4 regions of the Shinella sp. NM-101 genome follow, and region 2 is predicted to be linked to each of the others. Evidence: riboswitches for the same ligand, from Rfam matches in the RefSeq annotation. Region 2 holds a riboswitch; each other region holds the start of a gene.
What was found. A riboswitch is a leader RNA that binds a small molecule or an ion and turns the genes downstream of it on or off. The one in region 2 is predicted to bind cobalamin.

Region 1 (3,818 bases), on a different contig from region 2:
AAGAGCGGCAGCCGGATCGCCGCCGCCTGGACCTTGCGGCGCGTTTCGAATGCGCTGCCGCGCGCCTTCATGCCCTCGTCGATGCCGGCGATGCGGCCCTGGACGAGCGGGTCGGTCACCTTCAGCGAGGCGGCGCGGGCGGCGATGGCCCTCGATGCACCATCGACAGCCTGCCTCACCGCGTCCTCCCCTTCGGCGAGCCCCCTGCCGATCGCCGAAAGCTCGCCCAGCTTCTGCGTGGCAAAGGAAAGCCAGGACTTGAGGTCCGCATCGAGCGCCGTTTCCAGTTCGAGGTCGATCGGCACATGCAGCAGCGGGCATGAGGCGGCAACCTCGACCGCACCCGCGGCGCGCGCGGAAACGACCGGCGCCAGCCGGCCAAGGATCGCCGCAAGGTCCGCCTTCCAGATGTTGCGCCCGTCGATGACGCCGAGCGACAGGACCCGATCGGCCCCCATCGCCTTTGCGACGGGTTCGAGTTGCTCCGGCGCTCGCACCAGATCGACGTGGAGACCGGCGACGGGGAGCGCGGCGACCGCTTCCAGATTGTCGGCCAGCGCGCCGAAATAGGTCGCCAGCATCACCTTCAGGCCCGGCGCGGACCTGGCAAGCGCCTCATAGGCGAGCTTGAAGGCATGGCGCTCGCCTTCCGTCAGGTCGAGCGCCAGGACGGGTTCGTCGACCTGCACCCAGTCGGCGCCGGCGGCCTCCAGCCGGCGGAAGAGCTCCTCGTAGACCGGCAGCAGCCTTGCCAGGAGATCGAGCGGCTTGAAGGTCGAGGGCCGGGCCTTCGAGAGCTTGAGGAAGGTCACCGGACCGAGCACGACCGGGCGCGTATGAATGCCGAGCGCCTTGGCCTCCAGGAAATGATCGACCGGCTTCTGCGCGGTGAGCGTGAAGGCCTGATCCTCGCCGACCTCAGGGACCATGTAGTGATAGTTCGTGTCGAACCACTTGGTCATTTCGAGCGCCGGCACGCCCTGCGCGTGGTGCGCATGGCCGCAGTCGGCGCGGCCGTCGCCCTGACTGCCGCGCGCCATCGCGAAGTAGATCGACAGCGGCACCTCGCCGCCCGTCCAGCCGTAGGCGGCCGGGATTGCGCCGACCATCACGGCCGTGTCGAGCACATGGTCGTAGAGGGAGAAATCGTTGGAGGGAATCTTCGTGATGCCCTGGTCGCGCTGGAGCGCCCAGTTTTCGGCGCGCAGCCTGCGGGCCGTTTCGAGAAGGTCGCTTTCGGCGATCCTGCCGGCCCAGTGGCCTTCGAGAGCGAATTTCAGCTCGCGGTGGCGACCGATGCGCGGGAAGCCGAGGGAGGCGACCGGGAGAGTTTGCTTGGACATTGACATACCCCATAGGTTTCAGGGGGCATGGGTAAAGCGGACGCGAGCAGGCATCGCCGTTTCAGGCGAACTGCAGCAACCACCGGGACACCCCGCCCGTGGACGTTATTTCGTCTTGGCAGGTCTCCTGGCTCACGGGTCGTCACCCTGTCCGTCTTCCCAAGGCCTTGGCCTCAGTGACATCGGTGGACAGCGGCTCGCCGTTTACAGTTGCGGGGGCAGCCCCGGCATTGCCGACGGATCGACGCACCGGATTCCCTCTTAGCCCTGGGACGGATAATGCCGCTCCAGGGAACCATGACGGGGCACAGTTCTGATCATAACGGAGGGATTGTCAACAGATATAAAGAAATCTTTATGTCTTTATTTATTTTACTGATCGCGGAGCACCGCTCTCACGCGCGGCCGATCTCGTCGAGATACCACTCGATGTAGCGCAGTTCGTTGTGCTCCATCGGCGCGATGGGGCCGGGCACGAAATAGTGCGACTGCACGCCGCGGGCGGTGTGCTCGATGATCGCCTTGTCCTCCGCCGTCGTGACCTTCCAGAGCCAGGTGAGCTTCCCGAGATCGTAGTCCCTGCCCTCCTGCGCATTGCCGTCGACCAGCCAGATCAGTTCCATCTCGCAGCTTTCCGCCGTCTTCGGGATGAAGCGATAGATCATGCCGTGGTCGGGATAGCAGACGAGGAATGTCGTGCCGCCAAGATGGATGGAGGTGACCCCGCCGTCGAAATCGGTGAATCGGCCCATCAATGGCGCGACCGCCCTGCCGTCCTCGCTGCCGCTCTGCACGCCGTCATAGAGCGCATAGCGGAAGGCATGGATCGCCTCGCGGCCCTCGCGCGAGGTCTGCCAGTGATTGCCGGAGCCGACCTCGATGCCGAGCGCGCAGGTGCGCGCCTCCATCGCCTCGTTCAGCGCCTCGATCATGTGCAATGGCTGTTCCAGCGCATGGGTCTGCGAATATTCCGGATGCGCGGGGCCGCAATGGTAGCATTCCACATAGTTCTCCACCGCCAGCTTCCAGTTGGCGGCGACCGGATAGGTCTCGCGATGCGCGACCCTGGCACCCGCCCAGCCGTATTGGCCGCAGGTCGCGTGCAGCAGGTTCTCCACCTCGGAAAAGTCGAGCGGCTCTTCGGCGAAGGAGATGAAGACGAGCCCTTCGACGACGCGGACATGCAGCGTCTTCAGCCCGTGGTCCTCGCGCCTGAAATCCTTCGGCATCAGCCGGGCCGCCTTGAGGCTGCCATCGTTGCCGTAGGTCCAGGCATGGTACGGACAGACGAAGACCCGCGCATTGCCCTTCTGTTTCGTGCAGACCTCCGCGCCGCGGTGGCGACAGACGTTGAGCATCGCATGAACCGACCCATCCGGCGCGCGCGTGAGAATCACCTGCTCGGTATCGATGCGGAAGACCTCGAAGTCATTGACCTCTGGAATGACGCTCTCATGGGCGAGACAGTGCCAGTGGCGGCGAAAGACCCGCTCCATATCGCGCCGGTATATCTCCGGATCCTGGTAGAACGGCCGGGCAAGGCCATGCCCCTTGCGGTGCTCGACGATCAAGCGGGCGATTCCATCATTTGCACTATCGATTAGAGCGTCCGCAGCCTGCGCCATGCTTCTTCAACCGTAAAACGTTTTCGATGCAGCGCAGTATCAGCAGCGGCCCGGCGGCCGGCAAGGTGCCGTAATCGGGATAATTAATCGATAAAATCAATCACATGAAAATCCGGAAAACCGTTTGCATGTCGCGATCGGATATTGTCGTTCATGCGGGCCCGTGCACCGGGAATAGCGGATGCGCGATGAAATCGGCAACCGGATCGCGGGGTTGCGCCGCGGCCCGCCGTCAGGCGGCAGGCCTGCCGGGCCGGAAACCGCCCTCACCCGTTTTCCTGAATGCGTCATCGACCGGCAAGCCGGTCAGAACGCCTTGGCGGCGTCGATCACGCGGAACTGGATGCGCCGGTTGCCCTGCCAGCTATCGGCGGAAAGCGTGCCGGCCAGATGCACCGCCTGCCCGCGCTCCTTCATCAGGAAGAGGCCGAGATCGGCTTCCGCGGCGCGGAAGGCCATGGCGTCGAGCCGTCCGCCGTCGGGGCCTTCGAGGCTGACGCGCAGATGATTGACGCCGACGGGGCGCACGTCGCGCACGCGATGCGCCGGCAGCGCGAAGATCGGCTGCGGATGGCCGGAGCCATAGGGGCCAGCCTGTTCGAGCTGGTCGGCGAGCGCGAGCGTTGCGCCGCTGGCGCTGAGCGCACCGTCGATCTTCAGCGTCTCCACGGCCACCAGTTCGCGCACGGCACGCTCCGCGCGCTCCTCGAAGAAGCTGCGCAGCCGGCCGAGATTGCTCCGCTCCACCGTCAGGCCCGCCGCCATGGCATGGCCGCCGCCCTTGACGAGGATGCCCTCCTCCACGGCAGCGCGCACCATGCGGCCGAGATCGAAGCCGCTGATCGAGCGG
Region 2 (3,818 bases):
GGCCGCCGCCGACAAGGCCAGGGCGGAGGAAGCCGCGCGCGTGAAGGCCGAGGAGGCCGCCGCAGCGGAAAAGGCGCGTGCCGAACAGGAAGCGGCCGCCCGCCGCGAGGCCGAGGCAAAGCGCGCCGAAGCGGAAAAGGCCGCGGCCGCCGAGAAGGCGCGCATCGAGCGGGAAGCCGCCGCCGCCCGCAAGCTTGCGGACGAGAAGGCCGCCGAGGTGGAGCGCCTGAAGGCGGAGGCCGCAAGGGCCGCAGCCGATGCCGAAGCCAAGGCCGCCGAGGCCGCCAGGCTTGCGAAGGAAGCGGAAAAGCGCGCCGGGGAGGCTGCTGCCGCCCGCCGGAAGGCGGAGGGTGCCGCCGCCGGCGGCACGTCGCAGGACGTGCGCAGGACAGACGGCGCCGCTGACGCCGGGAAGGCGGATGCGGCCAAGCGCGAGGAAGAGACCTTCCAGAAGGCCGTGGTCGACGGGTCCGAGAAGGCCTTCCGCGGCTATATCGCCGCCTATCCGAACGGCCGCTTCGTCGCGGATGCCCGCGAGCGCCTCGCCGCGCTTTCGAAGGCCGGGACGGAAACCACGGAGACCCGGCGCAAGGTGGAAGAGCCGGTCGTCGATCCGCGCGAAGCCTATATGGACCGCTCGGTCCGCATCCAGGCGCAGCGCTGGCTGAGCGCGCTCGGCTACAACACCTATGGTGCCGACGGCGTCTTCGGCCCGCGCACCCGCTCGGCGATCGCCGCCTGGCAGGGCTCGTCCGGCTATCGTGCCAACGGCTATCTCACCCGCCAGCAGTACCGGATGCTGCGCGAGGCGGCGCAATATGCCGAGACCCGGCAGAATCGCCAGCGGCGCTACCAGCGCGGCTACGACGTGCTGGAGGGCCCTGTCGACGACTACTATGACGGCCCGTACTATCGCGACGACGGCTATTACCGCCGCCGTGGCGGGGTGGTGATCATCCCCGGCTATTGAGATTGCGACGGGCGGACGGCGGTTTCAGCACAGGCGATGGCGCTGCCTGTCGATTGACTTCCCGGGGGCGGACGCATAATCATCCGCACTATTGGATGGTTCCCGGGTCCGGAAACGGATCGGGGAGTAAATGGGAATGTGACGTGGTGGACCCAACCAGGGCGCTGCAATCACGGCCGACCCCGCGACTGTAGAGTGGCGAGGGACGCTCATCCGGGTGGAGGGGATGGCTGCGGCAAAGGGCAATGGTGCCCCGGACGCGGTTTGTCGACCAGCCGGAAAAGCCACTGGGTGGCATCGCGATAAGCAGGGGTTGGACGCCTCCATTTCTACGAATCGTCCACCTTTCGCGATGCCTTTCCCGGGAAGGCGAGGGCAACCCGCAGGCGTGCGAGCGCCGGACGCCGCGAGCCAGGAAACCTGCCGGCCAATGCGAAGGGCATGTTGCCCGACCCGGGGAGGGGCTTCCCCAACGCCTGCACGGAGGTTGTCATGGCTGTTTCCAACACGTCTTCTATTTCCCTTTCGGCAAACGACCGCCTCGTCGCCGGCATTTTCGCGCTGCTGCTCGGCGCCTTCCTCGTGTTCGGTGCCGGCCTTGCGAATTCGGCCGTGCTGCACGACACGGCGCACGACACGCGTCACTCCTACGGCTTTCCCTGCCACTAAGGAGTTTTCGACATGATCGTTCGTTATCTCCTGGCCGCCCTGGTGGCCGGGCTGTTCTCCGGCGCCCTCATGACGGCCGCCCAGGAGGCGCGTGTCGTGCCGCTCATCCTGCACGCCGAGGAATTCGAGGGTGAGGCGCCGGCTCCTGCCGGCGAGGGCACGACGCCGTCGGCCGACGGTGCCGTCCAGACGCAGGAGCATTCCTCGCTCGGCGCGGCCATCCTCGACGTCGCCGCCTATCTGTCGCCCGTTTCCGTCGCCCAGGCCCATGACGGCGAGGGCCACGAGGAGGGCGGCATCATGTTCGGCATGAGCCGCTTTTCCGGCACGCTGCTTGCAAATCTCGTGACGGGCACCGGCTTTGCGCTCCTGCTCGCCGGCTTCAGCCTGGTTTCCGGCCATCCGATCACCGTTGCCAACGGTGCGCTGTGGGGTGCCGCCGGCTGGCTTGCCGTGCACATGCTGCCGGCCATCGGCCTGCCGCCGGAACTGCCGGGCTTCCCGGCTGCCGATCTCGGCGACCGCCAGGTCTGGTGGATCGCGACCGTCGTCCTCTCGGCGGCGGGGCTCTACCTGCTCTTCCTGAAGGACGGGATCATCGCCAAGGTCGCCGGCATCGTGCTGGTCGCCGCCCCGCAGGTCTACGGTGCGCCCCAGCCGGGCGACATCTCCAGCAACGTGCCGGCGGTTCTCGGCGCGGAGTTCGCCGTCGCGGCCCTCGCCACGACGCTGTTCTTCTGGATCGTGCTCGGCCTGTCGCTGGGCTTTGCCAACGAGAAGATCGCCAGGGCTGACTGACATGAAGACGACATCGCCCGGACCCGTCCTGGTTCTGGGCGGTGCACGTTCCGGAAAATCCGCCTTTGCCGAAAGACTGGTCGCCGAAACCGGTCTTTCGCGCCATTATATCGCCACCGGCCGCGCCTTCGATGACGAGATGCGGCAGCGCATCGCCAGGCATCGGGAAGATCGCGGGAGCGGGTGGCAGACGCATGAGGAGCCGCTGGCGCTCGCCGATCGCATCGCCGCGGTGGCGCGCGCGGACCGCGCGGTGCTGGTCGACTGCCTGACGCTGTGGGTCACGAACCTGATGCTGGAGGAGCGCGACATCGCCGCCGAATTTACCGGCCTTCTCGCCGCGATCGCGGCGGCGCCGGGCCGGCTGGTCTTCGTGTCGAACGAGGTCGGCCTCGGCATCGTGCCTGACAACCGCATGGCGCGCGAATTCCGCGACCATGCCGGGCGGCTGCACCAGAAGGTCGCCGCCCTCGTGCCAGAAGTCTATTTCGTCGCGGCCGGACTGCCGCTGAAAATGAAGGGTTGAGCCATGCTGCAACAGAAAATCCCCGCCACCGTCATCACCGGCTTCCTCGGCGCGGGCAAGACGACGATGATCCGCAACATCCTGCAGAATGCCGGGGGCAAACGCATTGCGCTCATCATCAACGAGTTCGGCGATCTCGGCGTCGACGGCGACGTGCTCAAGGGCTGCGGCGCGGAGGCCTGCACGGAGGACGACATCATCGAGCTCACCAACGGCTGCATCTGCTGCACCGTCGCCGACGATTTCATTCCCACCATGACGAAGCTCCTCGAGCGCGAGAACCGCCCCGACCATATCGTCATCGAGACCTCCGGCCTTGCGCTGCCGCAGCCGCTCGTCGCCGCCTTCAACTGGCCGGAAATCAAGACGCAGGTGACGGTCGACGGCGTCATCACCGTGGTGGACAGCGCGGCCGTTGCCGCCGGGCGCTTTGCCGACGACCACGACAAGGTGGATGCGCTGCGCGTGACGGACGAGAACCTCGACCATGAAAGCCCGCTCGAAGAGCTCTTCGAGGACCAGCTCACCGCCGCCGACCTCATCGTCCTCAACAAGACCGACCTCATCGACGCCGCCGGCCTTCAGTCCGTGCGCGACGAGGTCGCCTCCCGCATTTCCCGCAAGCCCTCGATGATCGAGGCGAAGAACGGCGAGGTCGCCGCCGCCGTGCTGCTCGGCCTCGGCGTCGGCACCGAAGACGACATCGCCAACCGCAAGTCGCACCACGAGCTGGAGCACGAGAACGGCGAGGAGCACGATCACGACGAGTTCGACAGCTTCGTCGTCGAACTGGGTCCCGTCGCGGATCCCGCCGCCTTCATCGAGCGTCTCAAGGGGGTCATCAGCGCGCATGAC
Region 3 (3,818 bases), on a different contig from region 2:
GATCATCTTCGGCGACGTCTCGCGGCCGAACCCGATGACGGTGCGCTGGTGGCAATATGCGCAGTCGCTGACCGGAAAGCCGGTCAAGGGCATGCTGACCGGCCCGGTGACGATCCTCAACTGGTCGTTCGTTCGCGACGACATTCCGCGCAGCGAGACCTGCCGGCAGATCGCGCTCGCCATCCGCGACGAGGTGGTCGACCTTGAAAAGGCCGGCGCTAAGATGATCCAGATCGACGAGGCGGCGCTGCGCGAGGGCCTGCCGCTCCGCCACCGGGACTGGCAGCACTACCTCGGCTGGGCGGTCGAATGCTTCCGCCTGTGCGCCAGCGGTGTCGCGGACGTAACGCAGATCCACACCCACATGTGCTACTCGGAGTTCAACGACATCATCTCGGCCATCGCCGCCATGGATGCCGACGTCATCTCCATCGAGACGTCGCGCTCGAAGATGGAACTGCTCGATGCGTTCCGCGATTTCGACTATCCGAATGAGATCGGTCCCGGCGTCTACGACATCCACTCGCCGCGCGTGCCCGACGTGGGTGAGATGACCGGCCTCCTGTCGCTCGCCCGCAAGCGCCTTCACGATCGCCAGCTCTGGGTCAATCCCGATTGCGGCCTGAAGACCCGCAAGTGGGACGAGGTCCGGCCGGCGCTCGTCAACATGGTGGCCGCGGCCGGCGAACTGCGCAAGGTAGCGCAGTGAGCGCGGGCGAACAGACCTTCGCGGCGCCGGGAGAAATCCCGGCGCCGTCGAGCCGCCTGCTGGACCTCGTCTTTCCCGGCGACACCAACCACCACGGCACGCTTTTCGGCGGGGCGGGGCTCGCGCTGATGGACCGCATCGCCTTCATCGCCGCGACCCGCCATGGGCGCGTCCCCTTCGTGACGGCGTCCTGCGACCGCGTCGATTTCCAGGCGCCGGCCCGCGTCGGGGAACTGGTCGAGTTCCTGGCGCGCGTGACGCGCGTCGGACGCAAGTCCATGACGGTGGAGGTGGAGATGATCGCCGAAGGCCTCGTCAGCGGCGAACGGCGGCTGTGCACCCGCGGCAGCTTCAGCATGGTGGCCGTTCCCGAAGGCAAGGCGCCGGACTGGCATCTGCCGCCCCTTTCCGCGGCGTATGAGGAGTTGGCTCCCGGCCTGCGCGCGAGCGACATCGTCTTTGCCGACCAGGCGAACAGCTTCGGCCGCATGTTCGGCGGCGAGGCGCTTGCCGCCATGACCAAGGCGGCCTTCATCGCCGCCACGCGGCACGGCCGGAAAATCACGGTGCTCGCCGCGTCCGAGCGGGTCGATTTCCGTGCGCCGGTGGCCGTGGGATCGATCGTCGACACGGTCGCGACGGTGGTGCGCGTCGGGCGCAGCTCGATGACCGTGGCGGTCGAGCTCTGGTCGGAGGACCTGATGAGCGGAAGCCGCGCCCTGACCGCGACCGGCCGCTTCGTCATGGTCGCGGTCGATGAAAGGGACCGCCCGGTTCCGGTTGTCCGCCACGATGGCGGTCCGGCATAGGCGGGGCTTTTCGCCTGTGTCGTTACGGGCACCGCGGATGTCGCATTCCCGATGGTCCTTTTGCCCGCCGGGTGGTTTGCTGGATGCATTCAGGGTGCCATCCCGGCCTGGTCGGGATGGATAATTGGGAAACCGGTCCAAGGCCGGTGCTGCCCCCGCAACGGTAGCGGAACAAAATCTCGACGAATGCCACTGGCTCCGGCCGGGAAGGCGTCGAGAGCGTCCTTCAGGACGGTTCCGAAGCCCGGAAACCAGCCATGAATTGATGACTCGGCCGATTGCGGTGGGCGATCGGGAGGCGAACGGCGTTCCCTCTCGGGGCCGCCCCGTTCCTTCCCCTTTCCATCCTCGTCCGGAACCATTTCGCAAGCCACCCGCCGATTCGCATTTGCGACACGGCAACCGGCGCGGCGGCCACGATGAAGGACAAGCACATGGCAGATCTCTGGGACGTCTTGAAGAGCCACCTCGTGGACCAGAGGGCAGGGTGGAGCATGGGCTCCTTCGGCGCGGTCGCCGAGTTCCATCAGGACAAGGGGGAATATCTGGAAGCCGATGCCCCGGCCATGCTGGTGCGCGCCACCCCGCGGGGCGCCATCCGGCTCGATTCCGAGGTGGTCGAGCAGATCGTTCCTGTCGCCTATGAGGCCCTCAGCCCCCGGCCGCACCGCTGGAGCCATGGTATCGCGCTGTGCCTGCCGGAAAAGGATGCAGCGATGAAGCGGCGCAAGGTCCTGACCGAGCTAGGCCCGGACGGGGACGCGGTGCGCCCGGCGGACAGGCGGGCGATTCTCTTCGACGTCGGCCTCAACCTTCCGCAGTGCGATTTCTGCATTCGCACCGGCGATCCGGCGCTGCTGGCGATCCTGCGCGCCGGTGCCGGGCGCAGCCTGTTCGAGACCGGAAACCCGGCGGCCGCGGCCGTGCTGAAGGCGCATCCGCACCGCGTCGCGCTGACCCGGATCGGCCGCATCGAGGTGTTCCAGAAGATCGGCGGGCCGGATACGGGCGGCGTCTCGCCCGCGGGGCCGCACACGCATCTTCTTCCGCAACTGCTGAAATCGCGTCGCACCCATTCGGCCAACACGCCGATCCCGCGATACCACATGCCGCTCGGCTATCTTCACCCCGCCAATCCCGTCATGGACGGCATGGGGCGCGATCGGAATTTCGACATCGAGGATCATGCCCGGTTCCAGGCGCTCTTCGAGCGCTTCGCCCGCCCGGACCTGCCCATCGTGCGCAAGGCGGTGCTCGACGGGCTCGCAAGGCGCCTGGAACCGGACCAGTTCCCGACGCCGTCCGACCGCTTCAGCCGGGCCACGGTGCGCATCACGCTGCGCCAGCAATACAGGCTCGCCGAGCGGTTCGGCGGCGGCTCCTATCTCGAACTGGTCTCCAGGTGGCGCAACGCGCTCGACGGCACGGCGGATGCTGCGGCGATGGACGACGACGCGCCCGGCCACGGGGTCCTCGAAGCGGCCGAAACCGGCCTGGCGCTGGCGGCGACCGGCTGAAACCGTCGAGAGTGCCGTAAAAGAACAAGCGGCGGTCGCCCCGCCGCGTTGACACGCCGGAAACGCCGTTGATAGATAGGCGCACCACCTCGGGAAGCCAGTGAAATTCTGGAGCGGTCGCGCCACTGTAATCGCATCCTGCGAAAGCCAGACCTCGGGTGCATGAATATCGGCCCATAGCGAACGCGCATTCAGAGAGGGATCCATGTCCGACATTACCTTGAGTCACGGCACCACAGTCACACCCATTCCCGCAAGCCAGTTGTTTCCGTGGGCGCTTTTCGGCGGCCTGCTGATGCTGCTCGCCCTTTATTTCGTCAGCACGGAAGAGGGCGCCGCGCGCGTCCTGTCCGGCCTCGAAGTCCACGAATTCGTGCACGACGGCCGGCATCTGCTCGGCTTCCCCTGCCACTGAGGAACGGACATGACTGGTCATCTTTTGCTGAGAGGCATGATAGCAGGCCTCGTCGCGGGCCTTGTCGCGTTCGGTTTCGCGCGCGTCTACGGCGAGCCCCAGGTCGATCGGGCGATCGCGTTCGAAGAGCTGATGGCGGCGGCCGAGGCACCGGCGGACGGCGCGGCCGAGGAGCCGGAAGCCGTCAGCCGTGAAACCCAGGCCGGCCTCGGCCTCTTCACCGGCGTCGTCACCTACAGCGTGGCGATGGGCGGCATCTTCTCGCTCGTCTTCGCCGGTCTCTATGGCCGCGTCGGCCGACTGAGCCCCCGCGCCCTGGCGCTGGTGCTCGGCGCCGCCACCTTCGTGGCGCTCGTCGCGGTTCCGGA
Region 4 (3,818 bases), on a different contig from region 2:
TCCTTCGTCATGCGCGAACGCGGCTCGCGCACCCGCGAGGTTTTCGAGAAGAATCTCGCGGGTCACGCCATTTCCATCGAGCAGATCGTCGAGATTTCCTCAAGGGAAGGCGTTCGCGAAGCCATCGCCAACAGGGTGGGATGCGGCGTCATCGCCGATCTCGAACTCGGCAATGACAACCGCCTCGCCTTTGTGCCGATCGAAGACGCCCACGAGATTATCGACGAATACGTCATCTGCCTCGCCGAGCGCCAGCACCTTCCGCTGATCCGCGGCTTCATCCACGCGGCGGCCGCGCTGCACTCCGCCCGCTGAGGCCGATCGCGATCCTGCCGCGACAATGGGCGCCATCCACGCAATCTCCATGAAACGCACACGAAACCGGGATACTCGAATGCGAGCATCCGGCGGGGTGCGGTGCCGGCAGCGAGCCGGCCAGACGAGGAATGGCATGATGAGACCGTTTCAAAGAGACAGCAGCGCCAGATATCCTGTATCGATCCGCATCCTGCACTGGCTGCGGGCCATCCTGATCCTCGGGTTGATCGCCTGCGGCTGGTACATGACCGGACGCGCCGAGGACGACCCGACGGCCGCGATCCTTTATCCCAACCACAAGCAGTTCGGCGTGCTGGCCTGGCTGCTGGCGCTGGCGCAGCTTGCCCTTCGCTGGCGCTACCGTGCGGTTCTGCCGCACGCGCCGGACGCCCTCAAGCCCTGGGAGAAGCGCCTGTCCCACATCACCCACCGGCTGATCATCGCCTTGACCATACTCACTCCGCTGCTGGGCTACGCGATGTCCAGCAGCCTCACGGACGGCGACGGCGTGCCTTTCTTCTTCCTCTCGCATGTGCCGGAGGTCCTGCCGAAGAACGATACGGCCTTCGCGGTGTTCCAGGCGCTGCACGCCTATAGCGCCTATATCCTGCTGGCCTGCGTCCTCCTGCACATAGCCGGCACCGTGAAGCACCGGCTGCAGGACAGGGGCGGTCCGACCGACGTGCTCCCCCGCATGCTTTGATGCGGGCGAACCATGATCGCGGCCCGGTCCCGTGAACCTTCGGCGACCGGCGGCGCGTCGGTGTTCTGACATCCTCTCTTTCATCCCGTTTCGGCCGGCCCGATCCGGCGGCCTTGCAAGCGCCGATGCTATTCGCTACGGGATGACGGTCGGTTTCCGGAAGGGACTAAGAGGGAATCCGTGGCCAAAGACGGCCAGCCAAACGGAACTGCCCCCGCAACTGTAGGCGGCGAGCTGAACTCGGAAAATCCACTGGGCCCCGCGCCCGGGAAGGTCGAGGAAAGCGACGACCCGTCAGTCAGGAGACCTGCCGACGCAGATGACCAACCGAGCGGGTCGGCTCGGGCGGGCTTGTGATCGGCGTCCTGCATTTCGATCCTCGGCCTTCCTTCGTCCCGCCAACATTGCAACGGAAGGGATACGATGTTGAGGTTCACGACGGCGTTCATCGCCACTTTCGCCCTGGCGCCGATGGCGTTCGCGGCCACCAGCTATCCGCTGAAGCTGACGAGCTGCGGCCACGAGGTCACCATCGAGAAGGCGCCGGACAGCGTCGTCAGCGTCGGCCAGAGCACGACCGAGATCCTCTACATGCTCGGCCTCGCCGACAAGGTGAAGGGCACCGCGCTGTGGATCAATCCCGTCCTGCCCGAATTCGCCGAGGTCGACAAGACGGTCGAGCGCCTCGCCGACAATGCGCCGAGCTTCGAAAGCGTCGTGGCAAAGAAGCCGGAGCTCGTCGTCACCGCCTACGAGTGGATGATCGGTCCGCAGGGGGCGGTCGGCACGCGCGAGATGTTCGATGACGCGGGGATCGCAAGCTGGATCATGCCGACCGAATGCGTCGGAAAGGACAACACGCAGAGCATGGACGGCGCCCGCACCAGGCTGTTCGACACGGCCCTGCTCTACCAGGGCATCACGGAACTGGCCGAGATCTTCGACGTCTCCGAACGCGGCGAAAAGCTGGTCGCCGACCTCAGGTCGCGCGAGGAGTCCGCGGTCCGCAAAGCCAAGGACCTGAACCTGCCCGAGGACGTTTCCGGCGTGTTCTGGTATTCCTCCGCCGACATCGAGATCGACCCCTATGTGGCCGGCCTCAACGGCGTGCCGGGCTGGATGCTCTCCAAGCTGGGCGTGAAGAACGTCGTCACCTCCGAGGAGGAGTGGCCGACGGTGGGCTGGGAGACCATCGCCACGGCGAGGCCGACCTTCATCGTCGCGGCCGAAATGAACCGCCGTCGCTTCCCCGCCGACGACATCGCCGTCAAGCGCGAGTTCCTGACCACCGATCCCGTCGCGAAGGAGATGGAGGCGGTCAGGCAGGATCGCATCCTCACGATCGAGGCGAATGCGATGGACCCGTCGGTTCGCGCGATCTTCGCGCTGGAGAAGCTGTCGAACGCGCTTTCCGGGTTCGGTCTGTCGAAATGAGACAAGGCGCTGCGGTCCATGGCCTCGGGTGGCTCTTCTGGCTGGCTCCGGCCGTGCTGGCCGCAGCGCTGCTGTTTGGAACGGCGGTCGGCGAGACGCGCATCCCGCTCGCCACCGTCTTCGACGTCCTGGCGACGAAAGCGGGCTTCCTGGACCGTGCGATCGATCCCATCGAACTCAGCGTGATCTGGCACTATCGCATGTCGCGCGCGGTGGTGGCGGCCTGCGGCGGCGCCAGCCTCGCCCTGTCCGGCCTCATCCTCCAGGCGCTCTTGCGAAATCCGCTGGCCGAGCCCTATCTCCTCGGCATTTCGGCTGGAGCCTCCACCGGGGCCGTCGCCGTCACCGTCGCCGGTTTCGGCGCGGGGCTGCTCAGCATGTCGGCCGGAGCCTTTGCCGGCGCCATCACGGCCTTCGTGCTGGTCGCGCTGCTGGCCCGCGCCGCGGGCGGCGGAACCGGCATGCGCGGCGCGGCGGTGATCATCCTTGCCGGGATTGCGGGATCGCAGATGTTCAACGCCCTGACGGCCCTTATCATCGCGCAGTCGGCAAGCGCCGAGCAGGCGCGGGGCATAATGTTCTGGCTGCTGGGCAACCTTTCCGGCGTGCGCTGGCCAGACACCTGGCTGGTGCTGCCGATGACCCTCGCCGGGCTCGGCATCACGTTGTGGCATGTCCGGGCACTCGACGCCTTCGCCTTCGGCGCCGAGAGCGCGGCCGCGCTCGGCATCGACGTGCGCCGCACGCAGGTCGTGCTGATCGGAACGGCGACGCTGGTGACGGCGATCATGGTCTCGGTCGCCGGCGCCATCGGCTTCGTCGGGCTCGTCGTGCCGCATGCCATGCGCATTCTCGTCGGCGCGCGCCACAGCCGGCTGGTGCCGGCGACGGCACTCGCCGGGGCGGTCTTCCTCGTCGTCTCCGATGTCGTCTCGCGCATCGCCCTTCCTGGGCAGGTCCTGCCGATCGGCGTCGTCACCGCGCTGGTCGGTGCGCCGGCCTTCGCCTTCATCATGGTCAGGGGAAGGCAGCGATGACCGACAGGCCCGTACTCGAAGCGGCCGGCGTCGCCCGGATGGCCGGTGGCCGCCCGATCGTTTCCGGCATCGATCTCGGCGTGCGCGCCGGCGAGACGCTCGGCCTGATAGGACCAAACGGCTCGGGAAAATCGACGCTCCTGAACATGCTGGCCGGGCTCGTCAGCCCGAGCCGGGGCGAGATCCGCCTCGCCGGCCGGCCCATGGCGCGCCTCAGCCGGCGCGAGGTCGCGCGCTCCATCGCCTTCGTCGCCCAGCAGGCCGAGACGGGTGAGCGGATTTGCGTGCGCGATGCGGTCGAGCTCGGCCGCACGCCGTGGCTCGAT

Region 1: it holds a riboswitch for cobalamin, as region 2 does, so the genes downstream of both, metE (5-methyltetrahydropteroyltriglutamate--homocysteine S-methyltransferase) here and L0976_RS01730 (CbtB-domain containing protein) in region 2, are expected to answer to the same signal.
Region 3: it holds a riboswitch for cobalamin, as region 2 does, so the genes downstream of both, L0976_RS18735 (hypothetical protein) here and L0976_RS01730 (CbtB-domain containing protein) in region 2, are expected to answer to the same signal.
Region 4: it holds a riboswitch for cobalamin, as region 2 does, so the genes downstream of both, L0976_RS20705 (ABC transporter substrate-binding protein) here and L0976_RS01730 (CbtB-domain containing protein) in region 2, are expected to answer to the same signal.

What each region holds. Positions count from the first base shown of each region.
Region 1 covers NZ_JACBFT010000010.1:79,537-83,354, forward strand. The annotation lists gene metE (5-methyltetrahydropteroyltriglutamate--homocysteine S-methyltransferase) at 1-1,343, opposite strand, end outside; cobalamin riboswitch at 1,443-1,658, opposite strand; gene L0976_RS18750 (aromatic ring-hydroxylating dioxygenase subunit alpha) at 1,739-2,968, opposite strand; gene recJ (single-stranded-DNA-specific exonuclease RecJ) at 3,275-3,818, opposite strand, start outside.
Region 2 covers NZ_JACBFT010000001.1:358,740-362,557, reverse strand. The annotation lists gene L0976_RS01735 (peptidoglycan-binding protein) at 1-970, shown strand, start outside; cobalamin riboswitch at 1,050-1,413, shown strand; gene L0976_RS01730 (CbtB-domain containing protein) at 1,463-1,639, shown strand; gene L0976_RS01725 (CbtA family protein) at 1,652-2,437, shown strand; gene cobU (bifunctional adenosylcobinamide kinase/adenosylcobinamide-phosphate guanylyltransferase) at 2,439-2,963, shown strand; gene cobW (cobalamin biosynthesis protein CobW) at 2,967-3,818, shown strand, end outside.
Region 3 covers NZ_JACBFT010000010.1:75,437-79,254, reverse strand. The annotation lists gene metE (5-methyltetrahydropteroyltriglutamate--homocysteine S-methyltransferase) at 1-709, shown strand, start outside; gene L0976_RS18740 (acyl-CoA thioesterase) at 706-1,518, shown strand; cobalamin riboswitch at 1,594-1,793, shown strand; gene L0976_RS18735 (hypothetical protein) at 1,953-3,035, shown strand; cobalamin riboswitch at 3,127-3,189, shown strand; gene L0976_RS18730 (CbtB-domain containing protein) at 3,241-3,450, shown strand; gene L0976_RS18725 (CbtA family protein) at 3,460-3,818, shown strand, end outside.
Region 4 covers NZ_JACBFT010000012.1:116,890-120,707, forward strand. The annotation lists gene L0976_RS20695 (LysR substrate-binding domain-containing protein) at 1-315, shown strand, start outside; gene L0976_RS20700 (cytochrome b) at 452-1,021, shown strand; cobalamin riboswitch at 1,155-1,351, shown strand; gene L0976_RS20705 (ABC transporter substrate-binding protein) at 1,445-2,455, shown strand; gene L0976_RS20710 (iron ABC transporter permease) at 2,452-3,492, shown strand; gene L0976_RS20715 (ABC transporter ATP-binding protein) at 3,489-3,818, shown strand, end outside.